DNA from 4 places in the Vreelandella titanicae genome. Region 1 is predicted to be linked to each of the others. Evidence: predicted binding sites of a transcription regulator. Region 1 holds the regulator's gene; each other region holds the start of a gene.
The links. The regulator sigma-54, encoded in region 1, starts transcription at its own class of promoters, with help from an activator protein. The targets are predictions, from matches to a motif close to TGGCACNNNNNTTGCTNT.

Region 1 (5,602 bases):
AGATCTTGATCAGCGGGCAGGCACAGCTGTTTACACTGGGGATGTGGACATTCGCCAAGGCGAAATGCAACTGCGCGGCGAGCGGGTAGAGATCAAACGTAACGACGCGGGCGAACTCTCGACAGCCACCGCCACCGGTGAGCGCGCCTACTTGCGCCATCAAGGCGAAGGGCAAGATGGCCCCACGGAAGGCTGGGCGCGGCGGATTATTTATCACGTCGCCGAGCGTCGCGTAGAGCTGATCGACCAAGCCGAACTGACCCAGAAAGAGGACACCTTTAGCGGCGGTCGCCTTGAGTATTTTATTGACCGAGAAGTGATTCAAGCGCGCTCTGACGTTGACGGCAGCGAGCCCCAGCGCATACGCATGACCCTTCAGCCTGAACAATAGGGAGCTTAGCTGTGGCCACTGCTGACACTGCGCCGATCAAAACCCTTTATGCCCACCACCTGGCTAAAAGCTACAAACGCCGCCGAGTGGTCAAAGACATCAATCTGGAGATCTCCCAAGGCAGTGTCGTTGGCCTTTTGGGCCCCAACGGCGCGGGCAAAACCACCTCATTTTATATGATTGTTGGGCTGGTCAAATCCGACGCTGGCAAGGTGGGTATCGACGATGTGGATTTAACGCGCGCCCCCATGCACGAGCGCGCAGCCGCGGGGATTGGCTACCTACCTCAAGAGGCGTCTATTTTCCGCAAACTCTCGGTTGCCGAGAATATTATGGCGATACTCGAGACCCGCAAAGAGCTTAACCGCAGCGACCGCGAGCAGCGTCTGGAAGCGCTACTCGAAGACTTCCATATTACCCATATTCGCGACAACCTGGGCATGAGCCTTTCGGGCGGCGAGCGCAGGCGTGTAGAAATAGCCCGCTCGCTAGCCACAGAGCCCGCTTTTATTCTGCTCGATGAGCCTTTTGCGGGCGTTGACCCCATCTCGGTAGGTGAGATTAAAACCATCATTCGTGCACTGAAACAGCGCCATATCGGCGTGCTGATCACCGATCACAACGTGCGTGAAACACTAGATATTTGCGACATCGCCTATATCGTCGGCGATGGGCAAATTATCGCCAGTGGCTCACCCGCCTCGATTCTCACCAACCAAAAAGTAAGGGATGTGTATTTGGGTGCCGATTTTCGCCTGTAATGTTTTTGCCTTAATCGCCCCTAAATAGCGCTTTAAAACAACTTTACTACCAATGGCATGCTTATTGCACTTGCGCCAAGCACTCACTCGCACTAGGGTGGAGCATTCTGATTAACGAGTGGTTCTCAGATGGTCATGAAAGCTTCTCTCCAACTGCGTATCGGCACACAGCTGACCATGACGCCCCAGTTGCAGCAGGCCATTGCGCTGCTGCAACTCTCTACGCTGGATCTTCGTCAAGAAATTCAGCAGGCCCTTGATGCCAATCCCATGCTGGAGCAGGAAGATGAGTTTAGTGAGCAGGCTGTCAGCGAGCCTAAGGAAGAAGAGTGGTCAGAGAGCATCCCTACTGAGCTCTCGGTAGATAGCGACTGGTCAGATACCTATCAAGATATGGGAAGCCAGGGGGGCAGCAGCAGCGAAGGCCCCGACTTTGAGCGTCAGGCAGCCGGTCAGAGCCTGCATGGCCACCTGCTGTGGCAACTCGCCATGACCGATTTTAGCGCTCGCGAGCAGCTTGTCGCGGAAAGTTTAATCGACGCGCTAGACGCCAACGGCTACCTGACCCAGCCGCTCAACGACATCCGTGAAGGGCTTCGTGCCCAGAGCATTGACGGGCTAAGCCAGCGCGAAGTGGAAACCATTCTACTCAAGCTCCAGCAGTTTGAGCCGACCGGCATATTTGCCCGTGACTTGCGTGAATGCTTGATGCTGCAGCTCGCCGCCCTCCCCGATGATACGCCACTGCTGGTTCCCGCCCGCCGTTTAGTGCGGCAGTTTCTCGAAGCGCTTGGCAAAGACGATATGCGCCTGCTGAAACGCCGTCTAGGGCTCGACGACGAACAGCTGGCCGATGTCATCCTGCTTATTCGCAGCCTAGACCCACGGCCAGGCAGCGCTTACGGCGACACCGACGACAGCTATGTCACCCCCGATCTAGTCGTCCGCCACGATAATGAAGGCTGGCATTTAGAGCTCAACCCCGAGGCCCTGCCACGACTGCGCATTCAGCCCGACTACGCCAGCTTGATTAAGCGTGCGGATAAAAGCGATGACAACCAGTTTCTCAAAGAGCACCTCCAGGAAGCGCGCTGGTTGATCAAGAGCCTTTCTAGCCGAAACGATACGCTGCTGCGTGTTGGTCGCGAAATCATTACCCGCCAGATTGGCTTTTTAGAGCACGGCGAAGAAGCCATGAAACCACTGATACTGGCCGACATTGCCGAAGCCGTGGAGATGCACGAGTCGACTATTTCACGGGTAACGACGCAAAAATATATCCATACACCCCGTGGTGTGTTTGAACTCAAATACTTTTTCTCAAGCCAGGTGAGCGGCCAAGATGGCGACAGCCACTCCAGCACCGCCATCCGGGCACGACTCAAGAAACTGATTCAAGAGGAGCCGCCCGGCAAGCCACTTTCAGACAGCCGCTTAGTGACGCTATTAGGCGAAGGAGGAATTCAAGTGGCGCGTCGTACGGTGGCGAAATACCGTGAAGCCATGGGCATTCCCTCTTCCAGTGAACGGCGTCGTTTGCGCTAACTGCGTTAACGTTTCAGGGAAACTCTCGACAAGGGCTTTGCAACGCGGCAAAAAGGGTTACAATCGAAGTACAGTCCGATGGATAAGGAGCACGTCAATGCAAGTAAATATCACTGGTCATCACGTAGAACTGACTGACGCCTTGCGTGACTATGTCAACGAAAAGCTTGAGCGTGTAGAGCGCCATTACGACAATATAACTACGGTGCAAGTCACCTTATCAGTGGAGAAAGAGCGCCAGCAGGCCGCCTGTACGCTGCACGCCGCAGGTGCTGACTTACATGCGGAAGCCCTAGACAGTGATATGTACGCCGCTATCGACGCACTAGCGGACAAAATCGACCGTCAACTCGTTAAACACAAGGAAAAAGCACAAGCTCGCGCCCAAGGCGCCGGTGTGCGTTAATTCAATGACGTTGGAAACCATACTCCCCCCGGAACGCGTTCTGTTCGACGTCCCCGGGGGCAGCAAAAAAAGGGTGCTGGAGTTTTACAGCACCTTTATCGCCCAAAATATTCCCAGCCTGGACAGCCAAGAAGTGTTTAGCCGTTTAATCGGCCGCGAGCGCTTAGGCAGTACGGGTATTGGTAACGGCGTGGCTATTCCTCATGCGCGTAGCCCCCACTGCAACGCCCCTATCGCTGGATTTTTAAAACTGGCTGAAGCGATCGATTTTGACGCTATCGACGGCGACCCGGTAGATCTGGTGTTTGTCCTGTTGGTACCCGAAGAGGCAGATGACACGCATCTCTCACTACTGGGTCAGGTAGCGACCATCATGAATGATGCGGACACGCGCCAGCAACTGCGTAAAGCAGCCAGCCAGCGCGAACTGCTTGAGCTGATTACCGCCAAAATTCGCGAGCAATCAGCGGCCTAAGGGCCTGAAACCCTGTTCAGGGCAGATCATAGCAGGTTATTCGCTCACCACCCTCAACGCAGCTTGATCAAAGCAAAGAGAGACTCTATGCAACTGGTGATCATTAGCGGCCGCTCCGGGTCAGGTAAATCTATCGCCTTGCAAGCGCTGGAAGATCTTGGCTACTACGCGATTGATAACCTCCCAGCTATGTTGCTGGGGTCGTTGGTGGATGAACTGCGTGACCAGGGCGACCGGGCACATTTAGCGGTGAGTATTGATGCCCGCAACTTGCCGGGAGCTCTGGAGCGCCTGCCCTCTTTATTAGACGAGTTGCGCCAGCGTAAAATCGACTTTCAAGTTATTTACCTGACCACCGATGCGCGCATACTGCTTGAGCGTTACTCAGCAACGCGTCGCCGTCATCCGCTGACCCGCGATAGCGAAATGACGCTGGAAGAGGCGATCAATAAAGAAGAGACGACGCTGGAAGATATTCGCGATCTGGCCGACCTATTGATCGATACATCACGATTATCGGTGCACGATTTACGCCGTCGCATTACCGACCAAGTAGCCCATCAGCGGCGCGACAAGCTGACGCTAACGCTGGAATCGTTTGGGTATAAACGCGGCGTACCGTTAGACGCCGACCTGGTCTTCGATGTGCGCTGCCTGCCAAATCCGTACTGGGATCCCACGCTGCGCCAGTTCACTGGCCGCGACGCGGAAATCGTGGCTTTTTTGAGCAGCTATCCGATTGTTGATGACATGAGCGACGACATTTTGGCCTGGCTAGAGCGTTGGCTACCCGCTTACCAGAATAGCCAACGTAGCTACATGACTATCGCGATTGGCTGTACTGGTGGTCAGCACCGCTCGGTCTATATGGCCGAGAAGTTAGCGGAAAAATTGACTCCTATCATGGGCGAAGTTCAACTTCGCCACCGCGAACTGGGCCTGCACTACACCTTAAGCGAACAATTGGCCGCTCCCCTCGTCAGCGCTTCCACACCTAACGAGCGGCCAGAGACCTCTTAAGCGCGTCTATCCATTAATGACACCACTCGGCGAAAAGGAACCAGGGTGCCAGAACGCATACTTACACTTACCAATCAACGCGGGCTACACGCTCGCGCGGCGACAAAACTGGTCAAATGCGGCCAACAGTTCACGGCAAAAATACGCGTTTACAAACAGCAACAGGCTGCCGACGCCGCCAATATCATGTCACTGCTGATGCTTGCCGCACCTTGTGGCACCGAGCTTAGAATCACCGCCGAAGGCGATGACGCCGAACAGGCGCTTGAAGCGATTCAAGCGCTGTTCGACGCCCGCTTTGAGGAGGATCAGTAAGCTGCCGCTTGTGCTTGTTAGTCCCCCGCCACGGTCATGGCATCAATCAACCAGCTACCCGTGTGAACACTGCCACGGGTATCGGTATCATCGCCAATACCTACTAAGCCAGCAAACATCCGCTCCAGGTTTCCGGCAATGGTGAACTCTTCGACCGGGTACTGCACCTTTCCATTTTCGATCCAAAAACCTGCTGCACCGCGGGAATAGTCACCGGTCACACCGTTGACACCTTGGCCCATCAACTCAGTCACCCAAATACCCCGCCCCATCTCTTGCAGCAGGCTTTCGCGTGATTGCAGTGGCGTTGCTAAACGCACGTTACGTGCCCCACCGGCATTGCCCGTGGTTTGCATATCGAGACGACGAGCGCTGTAAGAAGAGAGCATATAGCTGGCAATTCGTCCCTGATCGATAAAGCGATTATTGCGCGTTTGCACGCCCTCGCCATCAAACGGTGAGCTTGCCGTGGCGCCAATCTCCATTGGCCGCTCTTCGAGACTAAACCAGTCGGGAAACAACGGTGTACCGAGCCGGTCGCACAAAAACGAGGCCTGCCGGTAAAGCGCACCACCGGCTAACCCACCAAGCAAGTGGCCAATCAAGCCACTGGCCAACGATGGGTCAAACAGCACCGGAAAGGTGCCCGTTGGCGGCCGTTTAGCGCCTAGCCTGCGCAGCGTACGCAC
Region 2 (5,602 bases), 1.2 Mb from region 1:
CAATGAAAACGTGGCGGAATCCCTACGTGAGGCACGCCAAGAAACGCCTAAGCGTCAGCTCTCGACTTGGCTTGGCGAACGCTTTCCGAAACGCTTTGCGCAAGCACTGCTGGAGTGGTACCCCGACCATGACTTGGCGCGGCCCCTGGCCCAGTATGCTAATGCCGCATTGGATGAGTGGGCGCAAAGACTCAACGCTTGGCAACTGAAACCAGCAGGAACAGAAGGTTGGCGTACCGCAGAGGTAACCATGGGCGGGGTCAATACCGACGCGATTTCGTCCAAAACCTTTGAGGTTAAAGGCTTACCACAGTTGCGCTTTATCGGAGAAGTATTAGATGTAACGGGAGAGCTAGGCGGGTATAACTTTCAGTGGGCGTGGGCGAGTGGCGTAGCCTGCGGGCAGGCTGTTTAATAAGCTGATCAAAGATTTGCAAGTGCCGTAAACCGATACACTGGCTGTATTAAGCCTCTTGTGTTTTGGCGATGGGTTCAAGTTTAGGGGCTGTTGACGTTTCGCTTATGGCAGCGCTGAAAAGTCAACAGAGCCTAGGGCAATGCTGCCAAGAGGTCGGCTGGTAGGTCGATCAGGCGCTTCCTTACAAGTGCCGAAACAGACTAGGATCTAATCCAGCTTTTTGAATTCGATAGGCTAGCTTAGCTCTCGTTACGCCTAGTTCTCTGGCGGCCTTCGACACGTTGCCATCTGTTTTATAAAGTGCATTTGACAAAATTTCTGCCTCACTTCTCCGGTGACATTTAGCGCTCTTCTGCGTATCGTCAAGCTTACCCCGGCCCAATAGATCAGGCCCACTTGTGCCAGCCTCCAGTTCCCCTGTGGGATCAATATTGAGACCTGACTGACCAGGGGGGTTGAGTTTTGTGGCAAAGCCAACGTCATCAAACATATGAAACACATTGAGCGATTCAGAATCTAGCGCGTTAATCACGCCACGTTCTATTAAATTCTGCAGCTCGCGAATATTTCCAGGGTAACTATAGTCTAAAAGTGCTTCACTAGCCTTTCGGGTGAGTCCTGGAATATTTTTTTTATAAACGTTTGAGTAGCGGTATAAAAAATGTTCGATCAATAAGGGGATATCATCCTGGCGTTCTCTAAGAGGGGGAAGGCGAATAGGAAAAACATTTAAGCGGTAATAAAGATCCTCTCTGAATAGTCCATTCTGCACTTCCTTGAAAAGATCTTTATTTGAGGCGGCAACAACCCTGACGTTAACTTGGATAGGGTGTGCTCCACCGACTCTTTCTATTTCGCCATTCTGCAGGGTGCGCAGAAGCTTACCTTGTGCCTCATAACTTAATGATGGAATTTCATCAAGAAATAGTGTGCCCCCATTGGCTCGTTCGAACCGACCCGGTCGACTTTTTTCTGCACCTGTAAACGCACCTTTCTCTACGCCAAACAGCTCTGCCTCAACCAATGTGTCAGGGATTGCAGCACAGTTAAGGGCGATAAAGGGGCCGTTTGCCAAGTTGCTTTTGCGGTGAAGCTCGTTAGCAAACAAGTCTTTCCCAACACCGGATTCTCCATTGAACAGTACCGTGGCTGGCGTTGGCGCGACTCTTTCGATCTTCTGCAAAGCAATACTGACGGCTGCTGAAATACCCACGATCTTTTGGGTATCTATTTTCTCACGGATAGAGGCAGGAGATGACGCTGTCGTCACGCCAGGGGTTTGTCGAGACGACTTACGCGCTCTAGGCGCAAGGTATTCTCCTGGAGTGAGCCAGCTAAGGTCATGGGTACTGCCTATTTCTTGGTTTGTCATCTCACCTACGATTCGGCAGAAAGAGCCGCCGCAGCCAGCACACTCCAACTCACGATATATCACTCGCTTACCGTAGAAAGCACTGGCGTAGCCGCTGGCATAACCTAGCTGCATCCAGCAAACCGGTTCACGTGATAGGCCGTACGCATTTATATGTTCGGCGGCCTCGATTGAACCATGCCAAAGGAACTCGGCATTGAAAATACCGTTCGGGATGTCGTGGTCGCGTCGTACCGTTTCGACTTTAACCATCCCCATGACTGCATGTAACCGCTCCCCCGCGGTCAACGCACCAGCTTCATCGTTTAGTGGCCAATGTTTTCGTACAAAAGCTGCGTCGGCAGATCCAGCTGAAAAACCTACGCGCATCAGCAAGCTGCATGCTCTAGAAAAGCCTAGTGATTCAATGATTTCCCTGCGCAACACACCAAATGCATTAGCCCCAAGTAGCACCATGCGGCGATCATCGAACCAAATTTTTCCATCGTTAGGGGTAAGGCGCAGCCTCTCTGTCAAATCACGTAAAGTGGGTGGGTCTCCATCATCAAGGCCTATCTTACAAGAACTCGCTTGATTGGGTTGCGTTGTCATTTTCGAAAGCATCATTTTTTTTGTCATGTCTTTCTCATTTTTTTATTAAAAATATTAAATTAATTAAATACTGGCGAGTCTTGTTCAATCCTTCAGTTGTACTTTAGTCGTGTCTAGTCTCTTAACTTCCTTTGAATAATAAGAATTTTACTTGATTTTTTATACTAAGGTCTAGGTTTTGAGTAGTTGGCATAGCAATTGCTGAATAGTTCTCTGTAATACATCGTTTCCATAAATAAAGTGAGAACAATAATGGCTAATGCACCCGCTAGTAATGCTTATCGTATCGTAGAAGTTCCTGAACCAATGAAGGCAATGCAAGACCGATTTGGGCGTGAGGGAAGCTATGTAGGGCTCTCTGAGGTAGAAAGCCCATGGGTTCCTTTTGGTGATAATGCAGCTATACGGCATCTGGCCTTTGATGTAAGAAATAATGTTTATTGCAATATTTTATGGATTAAAAGCCCTGGTGTGATTGGTACCCATAAGCACCGAGGAATGGTATGGGCTGTAGGAATGGAGGGATCTTTCCGATATTTGGAATACGACTGGGTTTGCGGGCCTGGAGAGTTTATAACGGAAATGCCCGGACAGGCTCACACGTTAGTGACCGACGATGCTAATGGAATGAAAGCTCTATTTTGGATGCAGGGAGCTAACGAGTTCTTCGATGAGAAGGGGGAGTGGGCAGAAACGCTGGATGTTTTCTGGTTCATCAATCACTACGTCACTTACTGTGAAGAACACAATATCCCCATCAATGAGCAGTTATTTCTATGAGGTGGGGTATGCGTGTATTAGAGCAATTCAGCGTAGAAGGGCGTTCAGCCCTGATCACGGGGGGAGCCTCAGGTTTAGGACTTGCCTATGCCGAAGCGTTGGCAGAAAACGGCGCTAACGTGACACTAGCGGATATAAACATCGACGCAGCCGAATGTGAGGCACAAAGGCTCCGTGACGAAGGCTGCAAGGTTCATGCTGTCCAGCTAGATGTCGCTGATCGAATGCAGACCAGTCGAGCCTTCGAAGAACATGTCCGCCAGTTTGGCAACTTGGATATTGTTTTTGCTAATGCGGGGATCGATCCTGGGGCAGGGTTTTGGAACCCTTCAGGAGGGCGAAATAGAGATGGTCAGATTGACGTTTTAGATCCAGCCCGCTGGGATAGAACAATTTCTATTAATCTGACGGGGGTCTTTAATACTCTGCGAGTGGCAGCTAAATACATGAAGCCACGGCGTCGAGGATCAATTGTTGTCACGTCCTCCAATGCTGCCTTTATTACAGAGCCTGTGGTCGGGCTTGCTTACATGCCTGCAAAAGCGGGAGTGTCCCATTTAGTACGTCAAGTTGCCTTAGAGTTGGCAGAGTTCCGGATCCGGGTCAACACTATCGCGCCCGGCGGTTTCGTAACCAACATTGGTGGTGGCTGGTTGAAAGACGAAGCAGTTCGCCAGGCCTGGAACGCCAAGGTACCTCTAGGGGAAATCGCTGATCCTGAACAGATCAAGGCACTGGCGCTATACCTAGCCTCTGACGCCTCTTCCTATATGACCGGTGCTCAATTGGTTATTGACGGAGGCACTTCTCTTGGGAGGGTGGGCTGATGCGTGCTGCCGTCTTTCAGGGGTTACACCAGCCTTTAGATGTTTGCGAACTTCCAGACCCTACACCAGGAGACGATGAGGTTGTCATCCAGGTGAAACGATGTGGAATTTGTGGCTCCGATCTCCATATGACTGAGGATCCCATTTTCGGCATTTGTCCTGGCGATGTGCTGGGTCACGAATATGCAGGCGAGATAGTCGCTTTAGGTCGAAAAGTCAGTGATGTATCTATAGGAGATCTTGTATCCGTTATACCTTTCCGAAGTTGCGGTTATTGCGCTGCATGCCGTTCTGGGAATCCTGCTTGGTGTCTAGATATGGCGTTGGAGGGAGGGGGATATGGTGAATATGCCGTCACCGCTGCGCGCCAGTGCGTACCTCTTCCTCTCAATGCAAGCATGGACGACGGTGCAATTGTAGAGCCTTTAGCCGTTGCTCTCCATGGTCTCCAGCTATCCGGCATGAAACCTGGTGACCGTGTCCTCATCCTTGGTGCTGGGCCTATCGGGTTAGCTGTCGCTTTTTGGGCGCGCCGCTTTGGCGCTCAGACGGTTGTCATACAGGATATTACCCGATACCAAGAACAACGTGCCTATGACATGGGGGCGACCGGTTTTGTTTGTGATCCATATCAACCCATTAAAGCTGCAGAGCGGTCACTTGGAGGTTCAGCAGACATAGTATTCGAGTGTGCGGGCGTTCCTGGTCTCATTGCGCAAGCCATTGAGCAGGTTCGCACGCACGGTACGATTCTGCTTCTTGGTTTATGCACTAAGCCTGACAGCTTTATACCCTTTAGTGCTTTATCAAAGGAAATACGCCTTCAAAGTAAGCGCTCCATAAACCCCATCTACCCAAGCTAACGCGTGCTGATCACACTGACGATCTCTTTGGTTTTGGAGATCGTCATGAGCTGTGAACTTAACCCCACCCAGGCCTTTTGGCTTGGCCATCTTTACTGTGCCTCAGCGTTGAGCATACCGTTAAGTGATTACGCCGACTCACAGGCGTTACCCCTCACTGACCTGCTGACATGGGAGAAGCGCTTAAGCGTGCAAGGCTTGCCGGTACCACCACGCTGCCGTCCTGCCCGCTTTTTGTCGGTGGAGGTGGTGACATGATCCGTCCCGGCACCGATCTGACGGTGTACCTGTGCCGGGATCCCGTGGACATGCGTAAACAAATCGATGGCTTGGCCTTGCTGGTTCAGGAGGCCATGGACTTGAATCCGTTCGATCTGGCGCTCTTTGTGTTCGGCAATCGCCAACGCGATAAAGTGAAGCTGCTGTTCTGGGAACGTAACGGCTTTGTGGTGTGGTACAAGCGCTTGGAGCGCGAACGATTTAAATGGCCCACGCACCTGGAAGGCGACACGGTGACACTGACCGGCCAGGAACTAAATTGGCTGTTGGACGGGGTTAACTTGAAGGCCATGCAACCCCATAAAGCGTTGGATTTTCAGCAGGTTGGTTAGCTTTTTTGCTCCCGCTTCAGTGGCGTTTTTGATAGACTAGGCGATATGAAAAACGCCGATTCCTCCTCGCCAACGGTCTCCCAGCTTGAGCGCAAGCTAGCCGCTGCCGACGCTGAAAATGCGCGGCTGTTGGCGTTGAT
Region 3 (5,602 bases), 2.4 Mb from region 1:
AAAGCTTTGCTGACCACTTTTACCGGGTGATGTTGGAAGACCCGCATGCCTCGCTGTTTCTCTCCAACGATCAAGTGGAGCAGCGTTTACACCCCTCAATGCAGCGCTGGCTGAAGGCCATGTTTGCCGTTGAGCACGCCGATTTTGAGTCCCTGGTTGAGCAGCAGGAAAAAGTGGGGCAGGTGCATGCCCGCATCGATATTCCGGTCAACCTGGTGCTAAGTGGAGCGCGGCAGCTTAAGCAGGTGTTTTATCAACAGATCAACGCCACGTTCAAAAGCCCGCTATCGCCGGGGGATGCCTCGGTGTACGTCTCCGACCATATTGATATGGCCATGGAAATCATGAGCCACGCCTACTCGGTGGCCAGTGACCGTAATGCGCGCACTGAAGAGGCGTACAAGCTGTTTTCACTCACCCAGAGCATTGGCGACGAGCGTGAACGCCAGCGTTCGGCGTTGTTGAATTGGGAGAATGCGCTGATGTTTGCCATAGCTGCCCAGCAGGATATCGCCACGCTGCCGCGGTTATCCAATTCCGATTTTGGTCTGTGGTACTTCCATAAAGCGTGCCATGCGTTCGAGGGCGTGCCGGAGATTGCCACTATTTCACGCCATATTCAGCAAGTGGATCGTGAGTGGCTGGAAGTGCTGATGCATGAAGATGCTAGCCAGCGACTTAAGGCGCTGGGCGAGATTCGTGATGCCGCCCGTACGGTGTTGATGCTGCTCGACAATGTATTAGAGCGCGCCTCCGGTTTGGATGCAGGGCGCGACAGCTTAACCCGGTTGCTCAACCGCAAGTTTTTGTCAGTGGTGCTTAGTCGCGAAATAGACATTGCCCGCCACTCGGAGCACTGCTTTGCGCTGTTGATGGTAGATATCGATCACTTCAAATCGATCAACGATACCCATGGGCACGACGCCGGCGACAACGTGCTGCAGCAGGTGGCGAGCATCCTTGATCGCTCCACCCGTGGGGGTGATTACGTGTTTCGCATGGGCGGCGAGGAGTTTTTGATTGTGCTGGTCAATACTGACCATGACGGCAGCCGGTTATTTGCTGAGCGTTTACGCCAATCGGTGGCTAAGGAGCCGATGCTCGCCGGTGCCGATACGCTGCTTAACGTGACGATTAGCGTGGGTGTAACGCTTCACGATGGTCACCCAGACTATCACCACTCCCTGCAGCGTGCTGATCAGGCCCTTTATGAAGCGAAGCGCGGCGGGCGTGACCGGGTCGTTGTGCAGTAATGGTGTGAAGAGTGAGTGTAGGCTGAGCACTAAGCAAGTAGTGAGTGCATTTATTTGGTGCATTTGAGGTCTGATGTGGTGCTGTTTTGGTGCGCCTAGATGCGTAGCACTGCCAGTCACCGCCGTTCATCCCTACCATTGACCGCACAGCAGGGCTTTTCACCATTTTGGCGCATTAATTGCTTACCTATGTCAAAGGCTTAGTGAAAAGGAAGCGGTAGCAACCCATGATCCTGTGCGAACTCGCCAAACCACACATTGCCTCTGGCCACCGCTTCGATGCAGGCCGCCATTGGGCGGCTTCGTTAGCGCTCACCTTCGCCCATCGCGACGGCGCCACGCGCATGGTGCAGGCGCGCCATCAGGGGCCACTGCGGGTGCAGCGCCCCTTCTACCCGGAAGGGAGTGGTGAGGCTTGCCATGTCTATGTGCTACACCCGCCGGGCGGTTTAGTCAGCGGCGATGCGCTTACCATTAGTGCCCATGTAGAGAGCGGTGCCCATGCGCTGCTGACGACCCCGGCTGCCAATAAACTCTATAAAGCCGACAGCCAGGGCGTAGCCTGGACGCAGCATACCCGGTTGAGCGTTGAAGATGACGCGACACTTGAATGGCTGCCCCAGGAGACCATTGCCTTTGATGGTTCCAAGGGCGAGCAGCGCACCCAAATTGATCTTCACGGCAGCGCCCGTTGCCTGGGCTGGGAAGTGATGGCGCTGGGCCGCCCGGCCAGCGACTTACCCTATGTTTCCGGACGCATTGAGCAGCACTTCCGCTTAACCCTAGATGGCAAACCGCTGTGGCTAGAGCGCCAACCGCTAGACCCACTACACCCTCGCTTTGCCGGGCGATGGGGTCAGGGCGGAGCCACGGTGCAGGCCACGCTCTGGGCAGTGGGGATTGCCGACGCGCCTGCTGCCATTGAAGCCTTGCGTGAAGCGCTGCCGGATAACCCGCGCTGGGCGGTCACCGTCCGCCACGGTGTTCTGCTGCTGCGCTATTTAGGCAACTCGCGTAACGAAGCCTGGGCGTTATGCGAACAGGCTTGGCAACTGCTGCGCCCCCGCTGGATCGAGCGTGAAGCACATACACCACGAATTTGGCTAACCTAATTAGCATCACTGCGATGCACTGCTGGAGACACATTCCATGGAATTAACCCCAAGAGACAAAGACAAGCTGCTGCTGTTCTCAGCCGCCCAATTGGCGGAGCGCCGCAAGGCGCGTGGTTTAAAACTCAATTACCCGGAAGCAGTAGCGCTGATCAGCTTCGAGATTATGGAAGGCGCCCGGGATGGCCGCAGTGTGGCGGACTTAATGAGCTATGGCCGCGAGATCCTTAGCCGTGAGGATGTGATGGATGGTGTCGCCGAGATGGTCGACGAAGTGCAGGTGGAAGCCACTTTCCCCGACGGCACCAAGCTGGTCACTGTCCATACGCCAATTGTGTGAGGGGTTAATTGTGAGGAGTGAGGGGTGGATTGTGAGGGGTGAGGAGTGAATAGTTAGGGGTGAGTAGTAGTGGGTTACGCACCCCTCATACCTCTCTCTTTACACCTCACACCTCTCGCCTAACACCTCACAAAAAAACAAAGGAGCAACCAAATGATTCCCGGTGAGTACAAGTTAAAAGAAGGTGATATCGAGCTGTGCGCGGGACGTGAGCGGATTAGCGTCGAGGTGGCCAATACCGGCGACCGCCCGATCCAGATCGGCTCCCATTACCACTTTGCCGAAGCCAACCCGGCGCTGGTGTTTAATCGCGATAAAACCCGAGGCTTTCGTCTGGACGTGGCCGCAGGCACGGCGATTCGCTTTGAGCCTGGCCAGACCCGCGAAGTCACGTTGATTCCCTTTGTGGGCAAGCGCGAAATTTACGGTTTTCGCGGCGATGTCATGGGCGCGCTCGACGGAGGTAAACAATGAAACCGGTTAACAAGATCAGTCGGCAAGCCTATGCCGATATGTATGGCCCCACGGTGGGTGACCGCGTGCGTCTGGGCGATACCGAGCTGTGGATTGAAGTCGAACAGGATGCTACCCACTACGGCGATGAAGTGAAATTCGGCGGCGGCAAAGTTATCCGCGACGGCATGGGCCAAAGCCAGCGCGCCGACGACACGGTGATGGATACCGTGATTACTAACGCGCTGATTCTGGATTGGTGGGGTATCGTCAAAGCCGACGTGGGCATTCAAAATGGCCGCATCGCCGCGATTGGAAAAGCGGGCAACCCTGACGTACAGCCTGATGTTGAAATCGTCATTGGCCCCGGCACCGAAATCATCTCCGGCGAAGGGAAGATCCTGACCGCGGGCGGCATTGATTCCCATATCCACTTTATCTGCCCTCAGCAGGTCGAAGAAGCGCTGATGAGCGGCGTGACCACCATGCTGGGCGGCGGCACCGGCCCGGCGACTGGCACCAACGCTACCACCTGTACTCCCGGCGCATGGCACATCGGCAAAATGCTCCAGGCGGTCGACGATATGCCCATGAATATCGGCTTTCTGGGCAAGGGCAACGCCAGCCTGCCCGAGTCCCTGGAGCTCCAGCTCCAAGCAGGCGCCATGGGGCTCAAATTGCACGAAGATTGGGGCACTACACCTGCCTCAATCAACAACTGCCTCAACGTGGCGGATGCCTACGATGTGCAAGTGGCGATCCACACCGACACCCTAAACGAATCGGGCTTTGTGGAAGACACCCTGGCCGCGTTCAAAGAGCGCTGCATTCACACCTACCACACCGAAGGCGCGGGCGGCGGCCACGCCCCGGATATCCTCACCGCCTGCTCGAAAGCCTATGTACTGCCGTCATCCACTAACCCAACGCGGCCCTACACCGTCAACACCATCGACGAACACCTCGATATGCTGATGGTGTGCCACCACCTGGATCCCAATATCCCCGAAGACGTGGCCTTCGCCGACTCACGCATTCGCCGGGAAACCATCGCCGCCGAGGATATCCTCCACGACTTGGGCGTGATCTCGATGATCGCCTCTGACTCCCAGGCCATGGGGCGGGTCGGTGAGGTGGTCTGCCGCACCTGGCAAACCGCCCACAAAATGAAGGTGCAGCGCGGCCTGCTGCCGGAAGATGAGGCCCTGGGGGCCGATAACCTGCGCGCCAAGCGCTATATCGCCAAGTACACCATTAACCCTGCGATCACCCACGGTATCGCCCATGAAGTCGGCTCCATCGAAGTCGGTAAGCTGGCGGATCTGGTGCTGTGGAAACCGGCCTTCTTTGGCGTGAAGCCGGCGATGATGATCAAAGGCGGCATGATTGCAGCGGCGCCCATGGGCGATCCTAATGCCTCGATTCCCACCCCGCAGCCGGTGCATTACCGCTATATGTTCGGCGCTTTTGGCCGTGCGGCCAGCCAAACCCGGCTCAGCTTTGTCAGCCAGGCCGCGCTGGATGCGGGCATCAAAGAGACACTGGGGCTAAATAGCGAACTCGCGGCGTGCAAAAACGTGCGCCAGGTGCGCAAGCAGGATATGAAGCTGAATGATGCCTGCCCAGAACTCACCGTCGACCCGCAAACCTACGAAGTGCGCTGCGATGGCGAAATTTTAACCTGCGAGCCCGCCACCGAACTGCCGCTGGCTCAGCGGTATCACTTGTTTTGATTGAGCGATTATCCGGGGCGCCGGGGGTAGGCCTACGAGAGGGCGCTGTGAATACGTCCGTGTACGCTACTTTTGCCATCTGCCCTCCATGGATGGAGGAAATGCCGGAAATGTATGGAACATTTTCCGGCCATGGCAAAAGACCCTCTCTACGACCTACCCCCGGCACAGCCGCACTGAGCGAGAAAGGACGCTAGTCATGCTAAAACTGATAGAACGTTTAGGGCCAGTGGAGGAGAGCGCCGCTAGCGATACGCTCACGCTGCCCTTTGAATTACGTATTCGCGGGCGCTTAAAAGCCCAAAGCGATAGCGGGCGCGAGTTGGGGTTGTTTCTTGATCGCGGCCCGGTGCTGCGCAGCGGCGAAGGTCTAAAAGCCGAAAGCGGCGAAGTGGTGCGTGTCTGCGCCGCGGTAGAACCGGTGGTTACCGCGCGAGTGAGTGCTGGCTTACCGCTGGCACGGCTGGCCTACCATCTTGGCAATCGCCACGTACAGCTGGCGCTGGGTGAAGATGAAGAGGGCGGCTGGGTGCGCTTTCCGCCGGATCACGTGTTGGAAGAGCTCGCCGAGCTGTTAGGTGCCGAACTAGAGCACCACAACGCAACGTTCGACCCGGAGCCGGGTGCTTATAACCAAGTAGGTGGCGGACATTCACATGGTCATTCGCACGGTCATTCACACGACCACGATCATGACCACTCGCATGAGCA
Region 4 (5,602 bases), 2.4 Mb from region 1:
ATTGTTTGAACAGGCCCAAATCGCTGGCACTTTACGCGCTGACTTAACCCCAGCCAGCGCCCGGCGCCAATTTCATGGCTTTTTGATTGGCGTCTGTTTCGACTGGCTGCAGGATCCCCAGCAGCATTCTCTGGCGGATGAGAGCAGTGGTATCGTGGAAACGTTAATGCGTGGTTTATTTAACACTCAAACCGTATGAACCTGCGCTAAATCTTAATCTATATTTATCTAATGCACTTAATCTGCGTTTATCTCGCGAGGGGTGGCAAAGTGCTCAGCCAAGACGGCACTCATTGGTACATTAAGCGTAATGTCTTTGCCAGGGAGAGGTTGCTGAAACCACCGTTCGTAAAGCAACGGCATTTCCGGACTGGTATAAATATGTTCGAGGGCTTTATTTACCTCTGCTGCAAAGGCATCGTCGCCCAATTGCATTAAAAAACCGAGAGGCTCTATCGACGTAATGGCTTCTTCGGAAAGCGCGTACGCGTCAGGGTGATCGGACTCAGCAATCATTGTGCTTAGTAATATATCATCCATTGCAAAAGCCGCTACGCGCCCATCAGCAACTAAATCAAACGCTTCCTGCAATGTACCTACGGGCACCACCGATAAATTCAGTTGGCGTTCTCGATTTACCTGATTAATCTGGCTGACATTGACGGTGCCACGCGCCACGCTCACGCTACGCCCGGCCAAGTCCTCCAAGGTGGTAAAGCCATTTTCCTTCAGGGCCACATAACGCACCGAGACAAAGAAATGGCTAAGTGCAAACTGCGCGCTCTGCCGCCGCTGTTGTGTATTAGTACTGGCATTACACTCAATATCGATATCGCCACTATTGAGCAGTTGCACCCGGTTACTGGGTGTACGATACACATAGGCTATCTCAAGAGAAGGCAGACCTAACTGCACTTGCAGCTGTTTCGCTAAGCGTTGGCAAATATCGATAGAGTAACCGACGACGTTACCCTGACTATCTAAATAAGAGAATGGCGCTGTATCACCATAGCCAACCCTTAACACGCCGGTTGCTTCTATGCGTTCAAGCGAATCGATAGGTGTCGTTGCATGTGCTGCTTCTCCACCAGACATCATTACCAGCAAACTACACCACCCAAGCAATAAACTTCGGCGCATAACACACCTCCTCTACTCTATGTACTGCTCAGGATTGGCGAAAATAGCGGCAAGCGCTGGCGCTAGCGGCAAGTTCAATACTCGGTTATCGGGAGGGAGAGGCTGCAAAAACCATTTTTCATAAAGAGTGTGAATAGTTTCACTCTGATAAATGTTACGCAGTTCCTTATTGACCAGCTCAACAAAAACAGGATCATCAGGCGGCATCATTAAGCCATAGGGCTCGGCACTACTCAGTGTTGCTTGAGAAATATGAAAAGCGGCAGGGTCAACGGCAGACGAAACCAAACCTGCTAACAAAACCTCATCCATCACAAACGCGGAAGCCTGTCCTGAAGCCACCATATCAAAGGCTTCTTCATGATTACGGCTTAGCATTACCGATATTGCTAGCCCCTCGGTGCGATTGAGTTCGTTGAGCTGGGCAATATTGATAGTGCCCGTTGTTGATACCACGCTGCGGCCCGCCAAATCCTGCAAACTGTCCATATGCTGCTCGGCGAGGGATACATAGCGCGTTGCGGTCAGAAAATGAGGGTATGAAAAAGCGGCCTGACGGCGACGTTCAGGGGTATTGGTGGTCACTCCACACTCGATATCCACTTCACCATTACGTACTAATATGAACCGATTTGCAGGCGTTACCGGCACATAATTTACCTTGAGATCACCTAAGCCCAATGTTTCCTCCAGACCTTCGATGACGTTTAGGCACAGGTCAATCGCATAGCCTGTTGGCTGGTCGTTAACCAGGTAGGAGAAGGGGGCTTCGCTGGTACGATGGCCGATAGTAATCTCACCAGCAGACGCAATACGCGACAATGTCGGCGAGGAGTCGATCTCCTCACCAGCAGCGGCACCTTGCCACATCGCACTGGTCATTAATAACGCTACTAGCCACTTCATAGGCTTACCTTTGTTCAATGATCCCGGAATCCATTGTCATCCCTGCGGCATAGAGCATATAACGGTCGCGCCCTTTCGCCTTGGCCGCATAGAGCGCCAGATCTGCGTGACGCAGCAGATCGTGGCTATTGCGGCCATCAGCGGGCGCGGTTGCAATGCCAACACTCACTCCAATGTTAATTTCCTGGTTATTAAACTGATACGGTTCACGTAGAACAGACACAATTGCTTCTGCCAGTACTTTTGCCTCATTGGTGGCACTACGCACAACGCGTTGAATGATGGCAAACTCATCGCCACCAAGGCGCGCCACCAAATCATCGTCGGTCAGCAGCCCCTGCACCCGCTGACTAACTTCAACGAGCAAAGCATCACCCGCCGCGTGCCCCAGACTATCGTTAACTGCTTTAAAATGGTCAAGATCAAATAGCATGACATTAAATACGTCGCCTTGAAGCAGTGAGTGCACAGCGGTTTTTAAAGCATTATTTAATTGCACGCGGTTGGGCAATTTGGTCAGCTCATCATGATGAGCAAGATGCTGAAAGCGCAGCGCTTCGTCTTTAACTTCAAGTAAGTGTTCACGCTCAATGACTTTCTTACGAAGCGCATCTATGGCCTTTGCCATCCGGCCAATTTCATCGTTACGGTCGGTATAAGGCGTGCTGTCAGCAGTCTGGTTTTTAGCGATTTCGGTGAGCGACTTAATTAATACTGGCACGGGTGTAAATAACTGACGCATCAAAACAGTGACTAGCAGGGCTGTTGCGACCAATACCACCAGTAGCGCTACAAATGCTTTACTGATCAGATCATTACGCATCTGATACAGCCCACCTTTCTGGCCTATAGTGGCTACCAGCACGCCTAACAGTTGACCATCAGGAGTAACAATGGGCAGCGAACTAATGAAGTGCTCTTCATTGCCAATGCTGGCAAATCCAACATAAAAATCAACGGCATCCGCTTTTGTTTGCCATGTATCTACCGCCAAGTTGGCAGGTGAGTCTGATGGTGTGTTAAGCGCATCAGCCACTACGGTGAGAGAACCTTCTGATGACTTAGTGAACAGCCATACGTTGTTACGTGTTTGTGCACTTGCTAACGCTAATACATCAATCGGGCTAAACCCAGTTTCCAGAACCGACTCTTCATCGCCAATTGGGCGCTGGGAAATGATATGCGTGACTTGACCCGTGCCATCGGTCTTAACCGCCACGGACGTATAAATACGCCTAATAGTCGCGCTCACTATCTGGGCATTCACCTGCGCTTCGCGCAACCACTGCTCCCGAGCCCCACGCTCAACCATAAAAAAACCTGACAGCGCCCCCGTTACATACGCAAACAGCACGCCCATCAGCATAAACATCACCACCTTACCCACCAGGGTATGATGCCAAGGAAGTTTAGCCGCAGGCAGTGAAGCACTCCTATGCTGGGGTTCTGGCATCTACTCCGGTTCCTTCATGGCTATAGCTGCAGCGGGCGTGTCTGGCCGTAATCACAATGAGCGATCATTTTTTTAACAAACAAGCTTTTTTGACCACTATTTTATTCGGCAAACGTACACAAACAATTAGGTTTTATTTACTAAAGTATCATTAAAATGAGTGGGCATGTCTTAAAAAATGACAAGCGTAATCATTCTTATTGACATACCCTTTTGGCATATCTCTTGCTTTATAAATAGCTAACAGGTTCGCTGATTTATATTAGGAGGGCGTGATGCATCATTCTGACTATCCACTCAGTGAAGTCCCTACCAGCGCCCGCAAGGGCCTGCTATCTACCTCGGCAGTACTGCTTGGGTTTACGTTTTTCACCGCCACCATGTGGGCGGGCGGCACGTTAGGCCAAGCCTTTCCGATTGGCCAACTGCTATGGATCATAGCGATTGGTAACTTGCTGCTGGGGGTGTATGCGACAGCCCTCGCCTATATTGCTTGTAAAAGCGGGCTCAATTCGGTGCTGATGGGACGCTTCTGCTTCGGCGAAAAAGGCAGCAAACTCTCCGACTTTATTCTCGGTTTTACCCAGATCGGCTGGTACGCCTGGGGCACTGCCACGATTGCCCTAGTGTTAGTACGCACCACCGGGATGCCTGAATGGCTGGAAATCCCCTTAATGGTGCTATTTGGGTTTGGTTTCTGCGTGACCGCCATGATTGGCTACAGAGGTATGGACTGGCTATCGCGCTTTGCCGTCCCCGCCATGATGCTATTTATCGTCATCAGCCTGTTTACCGGCCTGGTGGATGTGCGCGGCTTTGCGGGACTGAGCCAGCAGACGCCCACGGAAAGCATGAGCGTAGCAGCGGCGATTACTGTGATTATCGGTACCTTTATTAGCGGCGGCACTCAAGCGACTAACTGGAGCCGCTTCGCCAAAACGCCGAAAATTGCCGTGATCGCGACCCTGGCGGCCTTTTTTGTCGGTAACGGCTTAATGGTTCTGACCGGCGCTCTTGGCACCATGATTTACCAGCAGGCGGATATCGTGGATGTATTGATCGCTCAGGGCTTTGTCACCATCGCCGTGCTGATGCTGTTCCTGAATATCTGGACAACCCAGGACAACACTATCTACAACTTCGCCGTGGCGGGCTGTAATTTGCTGCGCACCGAAAAGCGCCGCCTGGTCACTGTGGGCGGCGCGGCGATTGGCACGGTGCTGGCGGTAGGCGGCATGTATAACCTACTCATCCCATTTCTGGTGTTACTCGGCACCTTTATACCGCCCATGGGCGGGGTGATCATGGTGGACTTTTGGCTCAAGCATAAAGGCCGCTACCCCACATTGGATAAAGCACAACTACCCGACTTCAACCGCCGAGGGTTAGCTGCGTATGCGCTGGGCGCCGGAGCCGCTTACTTTTCCCCGTTACTGCCACCACTGATAGGTGTTGTAGTGGCAGCAGGAAGCTACGCCGTGCTGCTGCGCCTAAATCACGCTACGCTGGGTGATAGCCTTCCATCCACTGCCAAACAATAAGCGAGCAGTTTTTTATATGAGCATGCAAATTATCAACGCCCGCCTACGCCAGCGCCCTGAGCTTTACCGACTTGAGATTGAGAACGGCACATTCACGTCAATTACCGTGCAAGACGCACCACAAACAGCGAGCGAAGGGCAGATCGATGCGGGCGCTAAGCTCGTTTGTGCGCCTTTTATTGAGCCACACATTCATCTGGACGCCGCCCTCACCGCCGGTGAACCAAGCTGGAACCAGAGCGGCACGCTGTTTGAAGGCATTGAGCGCTGGGGCGAGCGTAAGCCTATGCTCACCGAAGCGGATATTCGCGAGCGCGCGCTTAAAACCCTAAACCTGCTAATCGGCAACGGCGTTCAGTTTGTGCGCACCCACGCCGACACCAGCGACCCTAGCCTGATTGGGCTTAAAACCCTGTGCGCCTTGCGCGACGAGTTAAAAGATAAAATTGATATTCAGGTAGTCGCCTTCCCTCAAGATGGCCTGCTCTCTTACCCAGGCGGCGATCGGCTGATGGAGGAGGCACTAGAGATCGGCGCCGATGTGGTGGGCGGCATCCCCCAC

Region 2: a site for sigma-54 is predicted at 2,569-2,586, ahead of HZS52_RS13485 (2,4'-dihydroxyacetophenone dioxygenase family protein). Genes of this name have one in related genera too.
Region 3: a site for sigma-54 is predicted at 1,422-1,439, ahead of HZS52_RS06290 (urease accessory protein UreD). Genes of this name have one in related genera too.
Region 4: a site for sigma-54 is predicted at 3,714-3,731, ahead of codB (cytosine permease). Genes of this name have one in related genera too.

What each region holds. Positions count from the first base shown of each region.
Region 1 covers NZ_CP059082.1:4,177,527-4,183,128, forward strand. Annotated here, with positions in the region: gene lptA (lipopolysaccharide transport periplasmic protein LptA) at 1-391, shown strand, start outside; gene lptB (LPS export ABC transporter ATP-binding protein) at 403-1,152, shown strand; gene HZS52_RS19345 (RNA polymerase factor sigma-54) at 1,282-2,697, shown strand; gene hpf (ribosome hibernation-promoting factor, HPF/YfiA family) at 2,795-3,103, shown strand; gene HZS52_RS19355 (PTS sugar transporter subunit IIA) at 3,108-3,578, shown strand; gene rapZ (RNase adapter RapZ) at 3,666-4,598, shown strand; gene HZS52_RS19365 (HPr family phosphocarrier protein) at 4,644-4,913, shown strand; gene pmbA (metalloprotease PmbA) at 4,931-5,602, opposite strand, start outside.
Region 2 covers NZ_CP059082.1:2,936,721-2,942,322, forward strand. Annotated here, with positions in the region: gene HZS52_RS13475 (BaiN/RdsA family NAD(P)/FAD-dependent oxidoreductase) at 1-415, shown strand, start outside; gene HZS52_RS13480 (sigma-54-dependent Fis family transcriptional regulator) at 600-2,408, opposite strand; gene HZS52_RS13485 (2,4'-dihydroxyacetophenone dioxygenase family protein) at 2,634-3,161, shown strand; gene HZS52_RS13490 (SDR family NAD(P)-dependent oxidoreductase) at 3,170-3,988, shown strand; gene HZS52_RS13495 (alcohol dehydrogenase catalytic domain-containing protein) at 3,988-4,851, shown strand; gene HZS52_RS13500 (hypothetical protein) at 4,897-5,109, shown strand; gene tnpB (IS66 family insertion sequence element accessory protein TnpB) at 5,106-5,462, shown strand; gene tnpC (IS66 family transposase) at 5,508-5,602, shown strand, end outside.
Region 3 covers NZ_CP059082.1:1,333,362-1,338,963, forward strand. Annotated here, with positions in the region: gene HZS52_RS06285 (diguanylate cyclase) at 1-1,253, shown strand, start outside; gene HZS52_RS06290 (urease accessory protein UreD) at 1,481-2,365, shown strand; gene HZS52_RS06295 (urease subunit gamma) at 2,403-2,705, shown strand; gene HZS52_RS06300 (urease subunit beta) at 2,859-3,179, shown strand; gene ureC (urease subunit alpha) at 3,176-4,891, shown strand; gene ureE (urease accessory protein UreE) at 5,091-5,602, shown strand, end outside.
Region 4 covers NZ_CP059082.1:1,818,099-1,823,700, reverse strand. Annotated here, with positions in the region: gene HZS52_RS08510 (TetR family transcriptional regulator) at 1-199, shown strand, start outside; gene HZS52_RS08505 (amino acid ABC transporter substrate-binding protein) at 238-1,140, opposite strand; gene HZS52_RS08500 (amino acid ABC transporter substrate-binding protein) at 1,153-2,046, opposite strand; gene HZS52_RS08495 (diguanylate cyclase domain-containing protein) at 2,051-3,328, opposite strand; gene codB (cytosine permease) at 3,775-5,040, shown strand; gene codA (cytosine deaminase) at 5,057-5,602, shown strand, end outside.